Regions from separate parts of the Microbacterium sp. LWH11-1.2 genome, predicted to be linked through region 4. Evidence: predicted binding sites of a transcription regulator. Region 4 holds the regulator's gene; each other region holds the start of a gene.

Region 1 (4,206 bases), 2.1 Mb from region 4:
GTTGCGCCGGCCGCTGGTCGGATTGCTGGTCGGTCTGCTCGCCGGGCTCGTGATCGTGCCGTTCTCGGGCTATGGATTCGGCAGCGTCGCGACGAACCTGTGGTGGGCGGCCTTCACCGAGCTGCCCTTCCTCTTCGTGATCTGGCGGTACTGGGGAACGTGGCTGCACTATGTCGGCGCGGTGGTCGTCGGCGTCGTGTATCCGCTGCTGGCGTGGGCCTCGTTCAACCTCGAGACCATGCCCGTGGGTGTGCGCATCGCGTTCTTCGCCATCACACTGGCGAGTTGCGTCGGGGCGACGGCTCTCGGCATCCTGATCGCGGATCGCCTGCGCCGCGCCGGCGTCGGCGGGCGGCTTCCGCTGCCTCGTTCCGCACGCACGCCAGCCGCGAAGCCGGAGGCCTGAGAGCTCGACACGCAGAGATTCCGAAGTGCCGTTCTTGCGGCCTGACTCGTCGTTCATGCGGCGATGTCGAAGCGATAGCGGCCGCCGGTGCGAGGTGTGCGGGCGGGGTCGACGTACGCGGGCGGGATGAACCACACTCTCGCGGCGACGCCCGTTCCGTCGATGCGGATGTCCCATCCGTTGTCATGGATCCGGTGGTGGCACGTCTCACACAACAGCACTCCGTTGTCGAGGTCGGTGGGGCCGTGGTCTCTCGTCCACCATCGGATGTGGTGCGCTTTCGTCATCCCCGGTGGCAGGCCGCACATCGCGCACCCGCCGTCGCGTTCGGCCAGGGCGAGGCGTTGGGCGCGGGTGAACAATCGTTTCTCCCGCCCCCAGTCCAGGATCTCGCTCCCACCACCACACACCCACGGGATGATCCCCCCACTGCCGGCCATGCGTCTCGCGGCGCCGATGTTCACCGGGTGATCCATCCCGTCGATCGTCGCTGACCCCGACCCGGACTGCAGGTCGTCAAGCGTCAACCGGACCACGACCGTGGCACCGGCGAGCGGGACCCGAGACTCACACCCGAGAACATGCGCACAGAACACCGCCAGCGCATCCGCCTGCAGCATCGCCACGGTGCGTCGGTCGGCATCCGGAGCATCCGGGTCTGGCGCATCGTTGCGGGCAGCGAACGCCGCAGACACGTAGCCACGGATCGCAGTCACGATCGGGGCGGCGGTCTCCGCATCGAGGACCGCGTTCAGGTGCACCATCCCTTCCCGCTCGACCATCGTCAACGACCGTCTCGCCCGGCGTTCCTCATCCTTCGGTTCCACACCGTCGGGGTCCATCCAGGCTTCCGCCCGGGCGATCAGCTTGCGGACATCCTCCAACGCCAACCCGGCACACCGCTTCGCCAGCAGCCGCTCCGCCAGGCCGATCCGCTCCGCCCCGGCCACCACCCGACACCGGTCCAACAGCGCGACGATGAGTGCGGCCGCTTGCACGCTGAGTTCTCCCGACGCGAGCGCCCCACGCAACAGTGCATACCGGGCGGGCAGCTTCGTCCCCAGCAGGTCCGTCCGGGGCGCGGTCGCTTCCCCGACCTTCACCAGGCGTTTCGCATCCCCGGTCGACACCCCGCCGGTCGCGGCGAGCAGTTTCGCCGCCGTCCGATAGCCCTGCTCCTTCGCGAGACTCCCCGCCCCGAGCTCACGCCGCGACTCGTGCGCGATCCGCGCGGCGACATCCGCATGCGCGGCATCCGCCTGGCGTCGCAGCACCCCGATCGCGTCGTTGACGGCGATCAGCTGTTCCCGCGACAGCCCTGTCGCGTCATCCGCATCGGCCCACAACTGATCGAGGCGGGTGACCGCCTCGATCAAGCCAGGGAGCTTCGACATACCCGCAGTTTACCCGCGAAACACCCGACATTCGAAGCTATGTTCGATTCAATATCGGCATTTCACGGGAAGCGTGAAGAGGCAACGACAGGCGGGAGAGAAGGAGGCACGCCGTGGATACGCACGATCGCATCTTCCGGCAGATCATCAGCCGTGACGACCTCCACCCGTCCGTCAGGCGAGCCGCTGACGCCGATGGCACCCGGGACCGCGCCGCGCGAGACATGGTCTTCGAGGATCGACAGGAGCGAGGAGGGCAATGCAGTCGATCCACGCGCGGGACGGACGGACACTGTCCATGGGCTCAGCTCACCAGCCAGGTGCGCAGCTCCGCGATCGCGCCCTCCGTCTCCTCGTCGCTCGGGCCGCGCAGGCCCGACCCGCTCCTCGGTGCCAGGGTGAAGAGGATCTCCTCACCGGAGATCAGCAGGATGGCGAGCTTCCGGTACGACATGCTGGTCGCCTCGCGCGCGAAGACATCGCTGATCTCATCGAAGCGGATGCTGCGCCGCTCGCGCGGGGCCCCGGCGCCGAGCGATTCCCGGCGAAGGTCGATCTCGAGGCGATCGTCCCAGACGAGGACGAAACCGGGAGCCGACGAGTCGCCCGCACGACGGGCATCGCCGGGGAACTGCGCCTGCAGGAATGCGAAGCTGCTCCGGGCGCCTCCGGCCGCTGCCGCCTTGTCTGCGCGCCTGACCAGAGGCACCCGTCGGAAGGCCATGACCATCGATCCGGTGATCAGCGCCGTGCCCAGGAGGAGAGGGAGGAGAGCGTTCGGCATCGGCGCCCAGCCGAGCGGAAGGACGAGCAGGCAGAAGATTCCGAGGACGGCATATGTCCCGATGGCGAAGTTACGAGCAATCGTCAGGATCGGAGCGAGGGGTGCGCTGAAGCCAGCGTTCAGCGGCCCCGGGTCAGGACTCATCCGCGCTCCTCCGTTCGTAGCTCGGACGAATGAACAGAAACAAGAGCAGCCCGAGGCCGCTGAGAGACTTCTTCACGCGTCATCCTCCGGACCCGAGACGACCCGCTTCGCTTCGTCTACGCGCTCCGAATAGTCGGGGGCGAACACCACGTCGATCTTCGTCTCCAACTGCGACTCCAGATCCCAGAGGACCCGGTGCTCCGCGTCATCCGCCGAGAGAACATCGGAGTCGTTCGCGCGCGCCAGCCAGTCGAAGAACACGAGCGCCTCGGCACTCGTCAACTCCAGCGTCACGACTTCGTCAGCCATCTCGATTCCTCTCACCGCGCACTGAACAGCCCCACCAGGACGAGCGCCGCACCGAACGCGACGAACCCCGACCCGACGATCACGACCGCGGCCATCTTCGGGAATCGACCGGCGATCTCCGTTTCCGGAACACCGTCTTCCCGGTAGACACTCGCGAACCGCTGACGCACGAAGCTCAGCGCGCGGCCACGCAGCGAGAGAAGGAGCACTCCGAAGACCAGGACGACGATCCCCGTCACGAGGCTCGTGAGAGCAAAACCACTCACTGCCTACAACTCCCGCGCGAAGATGCCGGCGAAGAACGCGACGACGCCGATGAACGTGAGCCCCGCGCCCGTGAAGCCGACCCAGAACGGGCTCGACCCCTTGACAGCGGCGCGCCCCGGCGCAGCGCTGAGTTCGCGAAGGGTGACCGAGAAGAAATCGAAGATCTTCACCCGGTTCCGAATGATCAGCGGTCCACAGATGAGCGCGATGATCCCGACAGCGATCACGATGTAGTTCTCGTAGGTCATCTCATCATCCCCGCGTTCGCGCGCACATTCATGCCATCGCTCCCAGGACCGTGACGACACCGCCCACCAACACCACGACCCCGATCACAAGCACGACGACGCCCGCGAGTCCGATCCAGAACGGCCGATGCTCACGCGCGAACTCGTTCACCTCGCTCACTCCCCGCACCGCCCGCGCCCGCCGGTCGACGAAGTCGTAGACGCCGCGACGGAATCTCCACAGTGCGAAACCCGCCGTGGTCGCGATCACACCGACGAGGGAGAACGGCACCATCGTCGCGAATGCCGGGTTGCTCGTCGAAACCGGCTCCGGCCCGGAGCTCTGCCCCGGGAAGACGCCGTCCCGAATGATCGCGACGATCGCACCCGACACCATGATCACGCCCATCAGCATCACGACCGACCCGACGACGCCCAGTACCCAAGGCTGCTGCCTTCCGGCGGACATCTGCGCCATCCGGCGACCGAGCATCGCTTCCTGCTGCCGGAAGACGAGGGCGTTCAATGGCTTGCGGAACCGGACGATCAGGATGCCGCCGACGAAGGCGAGAGGACCGACGATGAGGTTCGCGAGAATGCTCGTCGCGACTTCCGACATCCGCCTAGTCCGGCATCGTCGACGAGGGCGTGATCATGCCCACACATTAGCGCGCC
Region 2 (4,206 bases), 760 kb from region 4:
GGCCGTCGACATCGATGGCTGCCGACGACGCGCTGATGATCGTCGGTTCACTGCGCGGGATAGTCATGATCCTCCCATTGTACGAGCGGATCAGGGACGGGAGGAGCGTCGCAGCTCAGTCGGAATCCACGAATCGGACGCCGGACGTCGACCCTCCGGACGAGACCTCGCGCAATGCCGCCTTCGCCGCGTTCATCGCCACCGCGCCGTTGTATCCGCGACGCGAGAGCTGACCCATCAGGCGACGTACGGCGGTGTCGTTGTCGAGTCTGGCCATCGACCGCGCCTTGGAGCGCGCGTAATCGAGAGCGCGCTCGGCGTCGTCGTCCGGCAGCTCATCGAGGGCCGCGTCGATGACGTCGCGGGACAGTCCGCGCTGAGACAGAGCCCGCGAGAGCGCGACCCTCCCCTGCCCCTTGCGCTCGACTCCGGATGTGACGAGCAGACCGGCGAGAACGGCGTCATCGAGATACCGCCGCCGGCAGAAGTCGTCGATCACGTCTTCGATCTGCCCGGAGTCGAGATCATGCCCCTTGAGCACGAGCCTGGCCTCCGAGATCGACAGCGACTTCGCGCGGAGTTTGCGCAGCAGCGCCTCTTCGGCCGTCACGCGGATCTCATCCGGAGATCGCACCGGCTCCGCGCTGTCGCGATCACCATCGTCCTGGAGGTCGTGCAACGCGCGAAGACGCGGCGCCGATCTCTCCGGAGCGCGCTCCTCCGGCGCACCCGAGTCGAGGTCGCCGCTATTCGATGCCGCCGTCCTCGCCGCTGTTCCTCTGGCGGGATGGCGATCGCTGGGCGTGCCTGCGTCGCGAGCGTCGTCGAAGCGCGACGGCTCGGGCTGCGCATCCCAGGTCGAACGCCAGAGACCCGCATCGCCGGTACGACGCGGGACCACCTTCTCCGCGCGATCAGCGTCATCGTCAGAGACCTTCGCCGGCACCGCCTTGCGACCCCCGGCCTTGCTGCCGAAGAGAGGGATGATGGGGGCGATCCGCTCGGAATCGCCCCCATGCGTGTCAGTCATCAGGCCGGACGACGCTCGGCGAGCTCGTCAGCAGCCGCGGGGGCCGCAGCCTGCCCGCCGATGCCGAGCTTCTGCTTGATCTGCGTCTCGATCGCCAGCGCGATGTCGGGGTTGTTGAGCAGGAACGTACGCGCGTTCTCCTTGCCCTGACCCAGCTGGTCGCCGTCGTAGGTGTACCACGAGCCGGACTTCTTCACGATGGCGTGCTCGACCCCGAAGTCGATCAGGCTGCCTTCGCGCGAGATGCCGACACCGTAGAGGATGTCGAACTCGGCCTGCTTGAAGGGCGGGGCCATCTTGTTCTTCACGACCTTGACCCTGGTGCGGTTGCCCACCGCGTCAGTGCCGTCCTTCAGCGTCTCGATCCGGCGGATGTCCATGCGGACCGAGGCGTAGAACTTCAGCGCCTTACCACCCGCCGTGGTCTCGGGCGAGCCGAAGAAGACGCCGATCTTCTCACGCAGCTGGTTGATGAAGATCATCGTGGTGTTCGTCTGGTTGAGACCACCGGTGAGCTTTCGCAGAGCCTGCGACATCAGTCGCGCCTGCAGACCCACGTGCGAGTCACCCATCTCACCCTCGATCTCGGCGCGGGGCACGAGTGCCGCCACGGAGTCGATCACGATGAGGTCGATCGCGCCCGAGCGCACGAGCATGTCGGCGATCTCGAGTGCCTGCTCACCCGTGTCGGGCTGGGAGACGAGGAGCGCGTCGATGTCGACGCCGAGCTTGGCGGCGTAGTCGGGGTCGAGCGCGTGCTCGGCATCGATGAATGCGGCGATGCCACCCGCGCGCTGTGCGTTCGCGATCGCGTGCAGGGTGAGGGTCGTCTTACCGGACGACTCCGGGCCGTAGATCTCGACGATGCGACCACGCGGGAGACCGCCGACGCCGAGGGCGACGTCGAGGGCGATGGAGCCGGTCGGGATGACCGCCACGGGGGCGCGCTCATCGCTGCCCAGCCGCATGACGGAGCCCTTGCCGAACTGACGGTCGATCTGGGCGAGTGCTGTCTCGAGGGACTTCTCGCGGTCGGCGGGTGATGGCATGGTCTGCTCCTTCTGCTCGCGTGGTGCCGCCTGTAGGCTGCCGCGGCGCTCCCGATTGGGAGCAACTCTCCGACAAGGCGTATGGCTCTGGGCCTGTTCTTCACCGTACGAGGAGCCACCGACATTGCGTCGAAGCATCCGCGAACCGTGTGGAACGAAACTCAGAGACCACTTGTGCAGAAGACTACGCCCGCTTCGAACAGATCTTCGACGACACGCCGTCATCGGCGTGTCGGATACCGCACGACTCGAACGAGCTGACGCCGACGTCAGCGACGCCGCGGCTCCTGACGCCCGACGCCGTGTCGCCGGTTCTCCGGCACGTCCATCTCGGCGCAGAGCGCCAGCCAGATGTCGCGGGGCGGCGCGCCGTCCGCGAGCGCCTCCACGGCCGTCCGATTGCCGAGCGCGCCGAGCACGAGGTCATTGACCAGCGATGACGCGCGGGCCTGGAACTCCGTCTCGACGGCGCGAAGGAACTCGCTGCGACGCATCCTGTCTCCGAGCCGGCAGAAGGTCAGTGCAGGGAGAGCTCGGGCTCGATCGACGCCACGAGGTCGTCGGGGACGACATCCGGGAAGACCTGGATGCCCTCGAGCACGGAGATGCGATCGCCGACCTCGCGCATGATCGTCGAGATGGGCACATCGAGCGCATCGGCGACCGAGGCGAGAATCTCGCTCGATGCCTCCTTCTGACCCCGCTCGACCTCACTGAGGTATCCGAGCGCGACCGAAGCCTTGCTTGCGACCTGCCGGAGGGTGCGCCCCTTCTGCAGGCGGAAGTCCCTCAGCACATCGCCGATTTCCTGTCGTACAAGAATCATCGGAACCTCCTCCCCGTTCGATCCATCGAGTTCCCCCTCGATGAGACAGCCAGTCTAGTCCCCCTGGCTTGCACAGAATCTACCCCTGCACTCTGTGGTTTCAATGTGAGCACATCGGAGATAACCGCGGAATGCACGCGACTATTCCTGGATGATCTCGAGAAGGAAATCGAGTGCGGCCGAGACCGAACCTGCCCGGATCGCGGCGCGGTCGCCGTCGAGGTGCAGCTCTCGCGTCTGCGAGGCGATCGGGGTGACGACGCCGATGTGCACCGTGCCGACCGGCTGCCCGTCCGGCGAATCCGGACCGGCGATCCCGGTCGTCGACACTCCGACATCAGCCGGTCGCCCACCGACGCCGATGGCACGTCGCACGCCGTCGGCCATCTGCCGCGCGACGTCCGGAAACACGGGTCCGTGCTGCGCCAGCGTCGCGGCGTCGACACCGAGAACGGTGTGCTTGACGGGCGTCGCGTAGGCGACCACTCCCCCGAGCAGGACCGCGGACGCACCGGGCACCGAGACCAGCTCGGCGCAGAGCGCTCCGCCGGTGAGGGATTCCGCCACGCCCAGCGTCCAGCCCCGGCTCTTCAGCGCGGACAGCACGGCGGCCGCCGGGGAATCGCTCACGACTTCTGCCGTGCCCCTCTGACCTGCGCGACGATGTAGTCGATCCCGCTGGCCACCGTGAGCACCAGGACGACGATCATCAGCAGGAAGGTCACCAGCGTCCACGGACCGAGGCCGATGACGACATGGAGCGGCAGCAGAGCCCACCCCAGGGCCACACCCTGGAACGCGGTCTTGATCTTGCCCATCCACGCGGCGGCGACCACATGCTCGCTGGCCACCATGAGCCGGTGCACCGTGATGCCCCACTCTCGGATGAGGATGACGGCGACGATCCACCAGTCGACCTCACCGAGGATCGCGAGCCCGATGAAGCCCGCGCCGGTGAGCATCTTGTCGGCGATCGGATCCCAGAGCTTTCCGAAGTCGCTGACGATCTCGTACTTGCGAGCGAGGTAGCCGTCGACCCAGTCCGTGGAGATGCCCACGATGAACAGGATCGCGGCGGTCCAGCGCAGCGCAGGATCGGGGAGGCCGTAGGTGCCGCCGAGCAGCAGCAGGATGAAGAAGACGACGGCCAGGGGGATGCGGGCGATCGTGATGGCGTTGGGCAGCTGCCGTGGAATGGCCATCAGTCGCGACCCGTCAGGCCCCAGGCGTCTTCGTCGCCCTCGGCCTCCACCACCGGAAGCCCGCTGTACTGCGCCTCGACCGGGTCGTGCGCGGGAGCT
Region 3 (4,206 bases), 1.3 Mb from region 4:
GACCTCGGCGATCGTGCCGAGCGGGATGCGCGACTCCCAGGCGGCGCGGGCCTGCGGGTCGTCGGCGAACGCGGCGGTCAGGGGAGTGAGGACAGGGCCGGGGGCGACGGCGTTCACTCGGACGCCGGAGGCGGCGAGCTCGATCGCTGCCGTACGCGTGAGGGCGTCGACCGCGGCCTTCGTCGCCTCGTAGTGGCCGAGGCCCGGTGTGGGCTGCCGCGCGCCGATCGATGAGATGTTCACGATGCTGCCGCGACCGGCCTCGGCGAGGAGGGCTCCGAAGACCCTCAGCATGAGGAAGGTGCCGCGCACGTTGACGCGGAGCGCGGCGTCGACCACGTCGACGGGAACCTCCTGCAGGGTGCCTCCGCCGGCGACGATCCCCGCGTTGTTCACGAGCACGTCGAGTCCGCCGGCCGCGACGATCCGCTCGGCGGCGGCGAGGACGGATGCTTCGTCGCCGATGTCGAGCGTGAGAGCGGTCGCGCCGATCGCGCTTGCGGCTTCGGCGGCGGCATCCGCGTCCACGTCTCCGATGAAGACGGTGGCGCCCTCGGCGCGGTACGCGGCCGCGATGCCGCGACCGAGCCCGGAGGCGCCTCCGGTGACCAGGATGCGGCGGGGGGATTCGGTCATGTTCGTCCTCACTGACGGTGTCGCGACGGGGGTGTCTCCGTTATATTCTACAAACATAGAAAAACACAACCCCGCATTCGCGCGTCCCGAAGGAGTCGTCATGCCCGATCAGACATATGCCCGGAGGCCGCTGCGCCCGGGCGGCGCACCGGTGCCGCCGCTCGCGCTCGGGTCCTGGAACACGTGGGACCGCATGTCGCAGGATGATGCGGTCTCGCTGATCCGTCGCGCCGTCGACCTCGATGCCGGATTCTTCGATGTCGCCTTCTACAACATGGGTCCGCACGCAGAGAACTCGAGGACGGACATCCTCTTCGGGGAGGCGCTCCGCAGGAGCGGGGTGGACCGCTCCGAGATCGTGCTGTGCGGAAAGCTCTGGCTGTGGGACTGGCCGAACCAGGGCTTCCGGGCGCAGATCGTCGAGTCGCTCCGCCGCGCCGGCCTCGATCGTTTCGACACGCTCGTCGTGGGTGACTACATCGACGCGCCCGACCTGCCGCGTCTGGTCGCCGACGTGGACGAGCTGATCGACGAAGGGCTCGTCGGCTCCTGGGGCATCAACAACTGGCGCATCGAGCACACGCGAGCGGCCCTGGCCGAGGCTGCGACCCAGGGGGTCGCCGGTCCTGTGTTCGCGCAGCTGAAATACGGCATCGCCCGGCGCTCGATGGCGGAGGGGCAGGCGTACGGGCCGCTGTTCGCGGACGGCACGCTGACCCTGCAGGCGTCCGACGTGTTCGAGGGCGGCATCCTCGCCACGGGTCGCGCGCCGCAGCGCAAGATCGGCGCGGACGTCGGAGGCATCCGGGAGCGGATCTCCGAGATCTACCCGGAGGTCGAGCGGGTCGCTGGAGAGTTCAGTGTCTCTCCCGCCGCCCTCGGCATCGCGTTCTGTCTGGCGAATCCCGCGACGTCCAACGTGCTGTTCGGCGCGTCACGGGTCGCGCAGCTCGAGCAGAACCACGCGGCGCTGGCGCTGGCCCGCGATCACGGCGCGGAGGTCCGGGCCGCGCTCGCCGGATGCTGGGTCGACCGGGAGGTGAGGGCCGACGGGGTGTGGTGACCCGGCGGCGGACGTCGCGCGGGTCGGCCGGCCTGCGTCAGTGGGCGCCGCCGAATTCGATGAGAGCCACCCCGACCGCGATCAGGGCGACCCCGATCGCCATCATGGCGGAGAAGTGATCCTTGAAGATGACGCGACCGAGCACCGCGGTGAGGGCCACGCCGGCGGCGGCCCAGACGCCGTAGGCCACGCCCACCGGCATCCCCATCGCGAGGATCGCGCCGAGCAGGGTGAATGCGGCGAGGTAGCCCACGACGATCACGGGGATCCAGCGCTTGCGACGCAGTCCCTCTGATGCGCGCAGGCTCAGAGTCGCGGTGACCTCGCTCGCGATCGCGAGGGCGAGCAGCAGCCAGGTCATGACGCCGCCCCTGCGCCGTCGCGTGCGTGGGATCCGAGCTCGACCAGCAGCACTCCGACCACGATCACCCCGACGCCGACGATCTGCACCGGGCCGAGCAGCTCGCCGAACAGAACCGTTCCGAGGACCGCGGTGAGCACCACGCCGATCGCCGACCAGATCCCGTAGGCGACGCCGACCGGCATCCCGCGATCCAGCACGATCGACAGCAGCCAGAGCGAGCCGCTGTAGCCGATGGCCACCAGGATGAGCCAGAGCGGATGCGTGAAGCCCTCAGCTGCGCGCAGGGCGAGTGTGGCCGACACTTCGAGGGCGATGGCGACCAGCAGCGGCGGCCAGGCCGAACCGCGGGGGTGAGGGGTCATCGTGCGCCTTTCGTGGAGCGTCCGAGGGGGAGAACGAGTCCGGAGCTCGGGGGATTCCCGCGGGGCGTGCGGTGGTGGCGCAGTATGCCGATCTATCAGCATTCACTTCGAACATAGCTTCGAATATAGAGTGTACGCACCGTAGAATCGGGGTATGTCGAAGCTCACCGGATTGCATCAGGCGGTCGCCCGTCTCGATGTGGCGTGGGCGGGCGCGGATGACGCGATGGGGTTGTCGCGGGAGCAGCTCATCGCCGTGAACGACGCTCTCGGGGCGCTGCAGCGATGCGCGGATGCTGTGCACGCCGACGTCGCCGCCGGGATCGCGCACGAGTCGCGGCGAGAGCTCGGGGCGGGGAGCCTGGCGAAGGAGTACGGGTTCCGGACGGCGGCGAAGCTGATCGCCGCGACCACCGGAATCTCGTCGGGTGATGCGTCGCGGTTGGTGACGGTGGGGCAGGCTACCGCACCCCGCACAGACCTGTTGGGGGCACGGTTGCCCGCCCGGTACGAGGTGTTGCGGGCAGCGTTGGCTGCTGGGGTCATTGGTGTGGCGGCCGCGGGGCTGATCATCGCGTTGTTGGACCGGTGCCGCGTCGTGGCGGGGACGGAACGGATCCTCGAGGCGGAAACGCTGCTTGCGGAGCGTGCGGTCGGGTTGGGGTTGGATGAGCTGCGGAAGCTGATCACTCGGGCTGAGGCCTGGTTGGATCCCGATGGTGTGCAGCCGAAGGAGGATGAGAAGCGGGCGAAGCGGGCGCTGAAGATCTTCGAACGCGATGGGATGGTGCACCTCAGTGCGGTGCTCGATGCGGAGACCGCGGCACCGGTGGTGACCGCGATCCGCGGGTTCGTGTCGGCGGCGTTCGCTGCCCGGAAGGATGCCCCCGATGCGGAGGCGGCGGATGCGGATCGCCGCACAGTGGCGATAATTCAGGCCGATGCCCTGGCCGCGTTCTGCGCGCACATCCTGGGATGCGAATCGCGGATGCCGCTTGCCGGGGCGACCGTGATCGTCCGGCTCACCCTGGATGATCTGCAGTCCGGGGCCGGATCAGCGACCGTGGACGGCCTTGACCAGCGAGTCGGTGTGGGCGCCGCGCGGCGGATGGCTGCCGGGGGAGGGATCATCCCGTGGGTCATGGGCGAGCGCAGCGAGATGCTCGACTGGGGTCGGGAGAAACGCCTCTTCACCCGGGCGCAACGCCTGGCGCTCGTGGAACGGGATGGCGGGTGTGCGATGTGCGGGCTCCCGCCCGAGATGACGAGAGCCCACCACATCCGCTGGTGGCAACGCGATCACGGGCCCACCGATCTCGCCAACGGGGTCCTGCTCTGCGAGACGTGTCATCACCGCATCCACGACAACGGGTGGGACATCCACATCGACGGCACGGGTATCGCGGCCCGGGTCTGGTTCACACCGCCCCGGTGCGTCGATCCCACCCGCACACCCCGCCTCGGCGGCCGCGCACGGTTCGACATCGCCGCCTGAGCAGCGCCAGACCCGTCCTCGCCGACGAGTCCTGCGCGCTCGGACAAGCCGGGTGCGTCGGGAGGCATGATCGCTGGGTCGTCGGGCGAAGATCGCTGTTGCGCTCTTTTTCCACGCATGTAGACTAAACAGCACGACACATCGAAGTGGCGTCGGATCCGGCTCTCCGGCCAGCGGCTCTTCGAACCCTTCTTCACCCTCCCTGCATCCGAGAGAAGGAACCATGAAACGAATGCCCCTCGCGCTCGCCGCAGCAGTGGCCGCGACCCTCGCGCTCACCAGTTGC
Region 4 (4,206 bases):
GTACGCGATCATCTTCGGCCCGACTTCCGTGCCGGGCGGGTCGCCGACGTCCTCGAGCGTCGACAGCGAGTACCGCTTCGTCAACGTGTTCTGGCTCGCAGCCGGCGTCGCTGTGTGGTGGTCGCTCTTCCGCCTGCGTGAACGAGCGACGGTGCTGCGCACCATGCTCGTGCTGGCTTTCATCGGTGGCCTTGCCAGGGTCCTCTCCGCCGTGGTCACCGGATGGCCTCACCCGGTGTTCATCGCGAGCACCGTCCTGGAGCTGGTCGTCGTTCCCCTTGTGCTCTGGTGGCACGTCCGCTTCGTCGGTCTCAGAGGCTCGGAGTGAAGCCGAACACCCGCCCCAGGAAGGCCAGTTCGCGTTCCAGGGCGTTCACGATCGTCGTCCCGCTGCGGAAGCCGTGACCCTCGCCGGGGTAGACGACGTACTCGTGCTCGACGCCGCTCGCCGCCAGAGCATCGCGGATGGCCTCCGACTGCGACGGCGGCACGACTCGGTCCTCGGCACCCTGCATCAGCAGCACGGGCACATCTATCCGTTCCGCATGCGTCAGCGGTGAACGCTCGATGTAAAGGCCCTCGGCCTCCGGGAGCGGTCCGACGAGCCCGGTGATGTAGTGCTCCTCGAAGCCGTGCGAGTGCTCCGCCAGCATCCGGAGGTCCGCGACGCCGTAGCGGCTGATCCCGGCGGCGAAGGTGCCGCCGCGCACCAGCGCCGAGAGCACGGTCCAGCCCCCTGCCGAGCTTCCGCGGATCGCGATGCGCGAGGCATCGGCGAGACCCGCGTCAGCGAGGCCGCGCGCGGCGGCGATCACGTCGTCGACGTCGACGATTCCCCATTGCCCGTGCAGGCGGTCGCGGTAGGCGCGACCGTACCCGGTGGAGCCGCCGTAGTTGACATCGAGCACGCCGATGCCCCGGCTGGTGTAGAACGCGATGGCGGCGGATGCCGCGCCGGTGACGTGTGCGGTGGGGCCGCCGTGGACGAAGACCACGTACGGAGGCAGCTCGCCTTCCGGCGCTGCGGCTTCGGGGTTGGCCGGAGCATAGGCGAACGCATGCACCGAGCCTTGGCCTCCGTCCACGAGGATCGCGGTGGTGGGCGGCATCCAGGCGGTGTCGACCGGTTCGCCGCCGGCGACCGTGATCGTCTCGCCGGAATCGAGGTCGACGCACCAGACACCGGGTGCGCTCGTCGAGCTGCCGCCGGAGAGCAGCACGCGAGAGCCGGACACGTCGTCGACGCTCACGTGGCCGTCGCAGGGGACGTCGAGGGTGCGGGTCGAGCCGTTGGCGGCGATCTCGACGACGTCGTCGCGGCCGTTGGTGCGCACTGCGACGATGCGGCCGTCTGCGAGGGGCTGGTACCAGCGGTTGCCCAGCACCCAGAGTCCATACCCCGTGTCGGCGTCGCTCGAGGTGATCGCCTCCGGAGCGCCGTCACGTGTGCCGGGGACCAGCGACAGGCGCTGGAGCTGCCAGCGGCCGGTCGGGTCGTCGGCGTAGAGCAGCTCGGTGTCGCTCACCCATTCGGGCTGGAGGGCGGCGCGCGTGGCGACCCAGGGGCCCGCCTCGCCTTCCGCGCCTTCGTCGTCTGCTTCGTCGATCTCGGAGATGACCAGTGTCGCGCTCTCCCACGGCATCCGCGCGCCGTCCCACGCGACCCAGGCGATGCGCGAGCCGTCGGGCGAGAGCGCGGGATGTGCGACGAAGGCGTCGTCCTGCGTGAAAGCACGGATCGCGGCGTCATCCGCTGCCGCTGAACCGTCGGTCGGGATCTCCACGATCCCTCGGATCTGCGCTTCTCCGCGGAGGTCCTCCCGCACGGCGAGGAGCCGCCCCTGCTGCAGACGGAGTCCGCCGTGCGAAGGACCTGCGGGGGTGAGCGGGACCGGACCTGCATCGGGTGAGAGCCGGTACACGCGCTGGTCTCCCGCGTCGACGAAGTACAGCGTGCCGTCGGCATCCGCGGTCCAGGCGCCGCCGCCGTACTCGTGCACGCGCGACCGCGCGCTCCACGGCGCGGGGAGGATCACCGCGCCGCTCGAGCTGCGGACCGTCACGCGCCCTCCCTCGGACGGCACCGACTCGCCCCACCAGATCTCCGAGCCGACGAATCGCGCCCCATCGATCCGAGGGGCGGAGGCCGCGACCGAGGCGGCGGAGAAGGGCGATGGCCAGGAACCGTACGGGGACGACATGGTTCGAGCCTAGGCGGCCGTCGAAGCACGGCCTCCCGAAACCGGGAGGACGGCTCTCATGCCGGCGGACGGCGGATGCCGAAGGGGCGCGGTCAGACCGCGCGGAGCACCGCCACGACCTTGCCGAGCACCGTGGCCTCGTCGCCGAGGATGGGCTCGAAGGCGGAGTTGCGCGGGAGCAGCCAGGTGTGGCCGTCGCGGCGGCGGAATGTCTTCACGGTGGCCTCGTCGTCGAGCATCGCTGCGACGATCTCGCCGTTCTCCGCGCTGTTCTGCGAACGGATGACGACCCAGTCGCCATCGCAGATCGCCGCATCGATCATCGACTCCCCGGACACCTTGAGCATGAACAGATCGCCCTTGCCGACCAGCTGGCGGGGGAGCGGGAAGATCTCCTCGACCTGCTGCTCCGCCGTGATGGGCACCCCGGCCGCGATCCGGCCGACGAGCGGTACGAGAGCGGCATCGCCGACCGGTGTGGCCACGTCTGCCGGGTTCTCGCCGCTCGTACCGGGAAGGTCGATCAGCACCTCCATCGCGCGGGTCTTGCCCGGATCGCGGCGCAGGTAGCCGCTCAGCTCGAGCTGTCCGAGCTGGTGGGTCACGCTCGAGAGCGACTTGAGTCCGACCGCATCGCCGATCTCGCGCATGCTCGGCGGGTAGCCGTGGTGGGCGATGGAGGTCTGGATGACCTCGAGGATCGCCATCTGCTTCGGGCTGAGGCTCTTCCGACGGCGCGTCCGAGGGGCCTCCTGCTCCGGGGCTGAGTTCTCGCTCATGGTGCTCCTTCAGTACGCGATCCGACGTTCCTCTTCGAATGTCGGAGGCCCGTGGTGGGGTGTTCTTATCGAAACCGTATCCGAGAATCGGCCTGATCTGGAAGATCTGTTCGAGCGTGTCGGAAGATTCGGGGGTCCGATTTCGAAGAACAGTTGACAGATGTTCGAACTCGAAGATATCTTCGGAACGTAGCTTCGCATTCACGGCTCCCGGCCGAGACGCGAATGCGAACGCTACGCCAACTTCACCGCCGGCCTCGCCGACGGGGACAGGGTAAGGAGCCCGACATGAGCAGCATCAGCATCAGCACCGCAGCGGTCATCCCGGCACGCCCGGCGACCCGGTCGCGACTGCGACTGACGGCTCGTGGTCGTGGTGTGCTGCTCGCCCTCTCCGCGGTTCCGCTCGCGGTCGGCATCGCCTTCGCGGCGATCAGCGGAGGCAGCGCCATCGCCGCGGGCGACGACACTGCCAGCAGCTTCAGCAGCGCGGACTTCCAGACCGTGACGGTTCTCCCCGGTGACACGCTCTGGTCGATCGCCAACACGGTCGCCCCCACCGCCGACCCGCGCGACGTGATCGGCGAGATCAGCCGTCTCAACATGCTGCGCGGCGGGGCCCTGCAGATCGGCCAGGAGCTCGCGATCCCTGCGCAGTACTCGAACTGACCCTTCGGCAGGCTCAGTCCTTCGACGGGCTCAGGAACCCATTCTTCGGCAGGCTCAGGAACCCATCCTTCGGCAGGCTCAGGAACCCATCCTTCGGCAGGCTCAGGAACCCAAGGGGAGGGGTGCGTCACGCGGAGGGCGCGCGGCCTAGCATGGAAGGGTGACTTCCTCACTCGATGCCCTCCCGCTCCGTGACGATCTTCGCGGGCTCACCCCGTACGGTGCGCCGCAGGCGCCGCTCCCCATCGCGTTGAATGTCAACGAGAACACGCATCCCGTGCCCGATGCGGTCGCGAGCGACATCCTCGACGACATCGCCGTCGCGCTGCGCGATGTGAACCGGTACCCGGATCGTGAGTTCACGACACTGCGCGAGGGATTCGCCGAGTATCTCGGTCACGGCCTCACATCGGATCAGATCTGGGCGGGCAACGGCTCGAACGAGGTCCTCCAGCACATCCTGCAGGCGTTCGGCGGCCCTGGGCGCACGGCGTTCGGCTTCGCGCCGACGTACTCCATGTACCCGCTCATCTCGCAGGGAACGGGGGCGCGCTGGG

What was found. The regulator LexA, encoded in region 4, represses DNA repair genes until DNA is damaged. The targets are predictions, from matches to a motif close to TCGAACANNTGTTCGA.
Region 1: a site for LexA is predicted at 1,832-1,847, ahead of MRBLWH11_RS02175 (DUF222 domain-containing protein). Genes of this name have one in related genera too.
Region 2: a site for LexA is predicted at 2,275-2,290, ahead of recA (recombinase RecA). Genes of this name have one in related genera too.
Region 3: a site for LexA is predicted at 2,533-2,548, ahead of MRBLWH11_RS18845 (DUF222 domain-containing protein). Genes of this name have one in related genera too.

What each region holds. Positions count from the first base shown of each region.
Region 1 is NZ_CP151636.1:472,028-476,233, forward strand. It holds gene MRBLWH11_RS02170 (ECF transporter S component) at 1-406, shown strand, start outside; gene MRBLWH11_RS02175 (DUF222 domain-containing protein) at 460-1,800, opposite strand; gene MRBLWH11_RS02180 (hypothetical protein) at 2,105-2,728, opposite strand; gene MRBLWH11_RS02185 (hypothetical protein) at 2,801-3,037, opposite strand; gene MRBLWH11_RS02190 (hypothetical protein) at 3,049-3,303, opposite strand; gene MRBLWH11_RS02195 (hypothetical protein) at 3,307-3,552, opposite strand; gene MRBLWH11_RS02200 (hypothetical protein) at 3,581-4,150, opposite strand.
Region 2 is NZ_CP151636.1:3,316,764-3,320,969, forward strand. It holds gene miaB (tRNA (N6-isopentenyl adenosine(37)-C2)-methylthiotransferase MiaB) at 1-67, opposite strand, end outside; gene MRBLWH11_RS16180 (regulatory protein RecX) at 116-1,030, opposite strand; gene recA (recombinase RecA) at 1,030-2,079, opposite strand; gene MRBLWH11_RS16190 (DUF3046 domain-containing protein) at 2,349-2,573, opposite strand; gene MRBLWH11_RS16195 (helix-turn-helix transcriptional regulator) at 2,597-2,905, opposite strand; gene MRBLWH11_RS16200 (CinA family protein) at 3,047-3,535, opposite strand; gene pgsA (CDP-diacylglycerol--glycerol-3-phosphate 3-phosphatidyltransferase) at 3,532-4,107, opposite strand; gene MRBLWH11_RS16210 (DNA translocase FtsK) at 4,107-4,206, opposite strand, start outside.
Region 3 is NZ_CP151636.1:3,850,991-3,855,196, reverse strand. It holds gene MRBLWH11_RS18865 (SDR family NAD(P)-dependent oxidoreductase) at 1-636, opposite strand, end outside; gene MRBLWH11_RS18860 (aldo/keto reductase) at 737-1,699, shown strand; gene MRBLWH11_RS18855 (SMR family transporter) at 1,737-2,060, opposite strand; gene MRBLWH11_RS18850 (multidrug efflux SMR transporter) at 2,057-2,425, opposite strand; gene MRBLWH11_RS18845 (DUF222 domain-containing protein) at 2,682-3,920, shown strand; gene MRBLWH11_RS18840 (ABC transporter substrate-binding protein) at 4,144-4,206, shown strand, end outside.
Region 4 is NZ_CP151636.1:2,557,691-2,561,896, forward strand. It holds gene MRBLWH11_RS12345 (DUF4345 domain-containing protein) at 1-328, shown strand, start outside; gene MRBLWH11_RS12350 (prolyl oligopeptidase family serine peptidase) at 312-2,201, opposite strand; gene lexA (transcriptional repressor LexA) at 2,294-2,980, opposite strand; gene MRBLWH11_RS12360 (LysM peptidoglycan-binding domain-containing protein) at 3,269-3,649, shown strand; gene MRBLWH11_RS12365 (histidinol-phosphate transaminase) at 3,810-4,206, shown strand, end outside.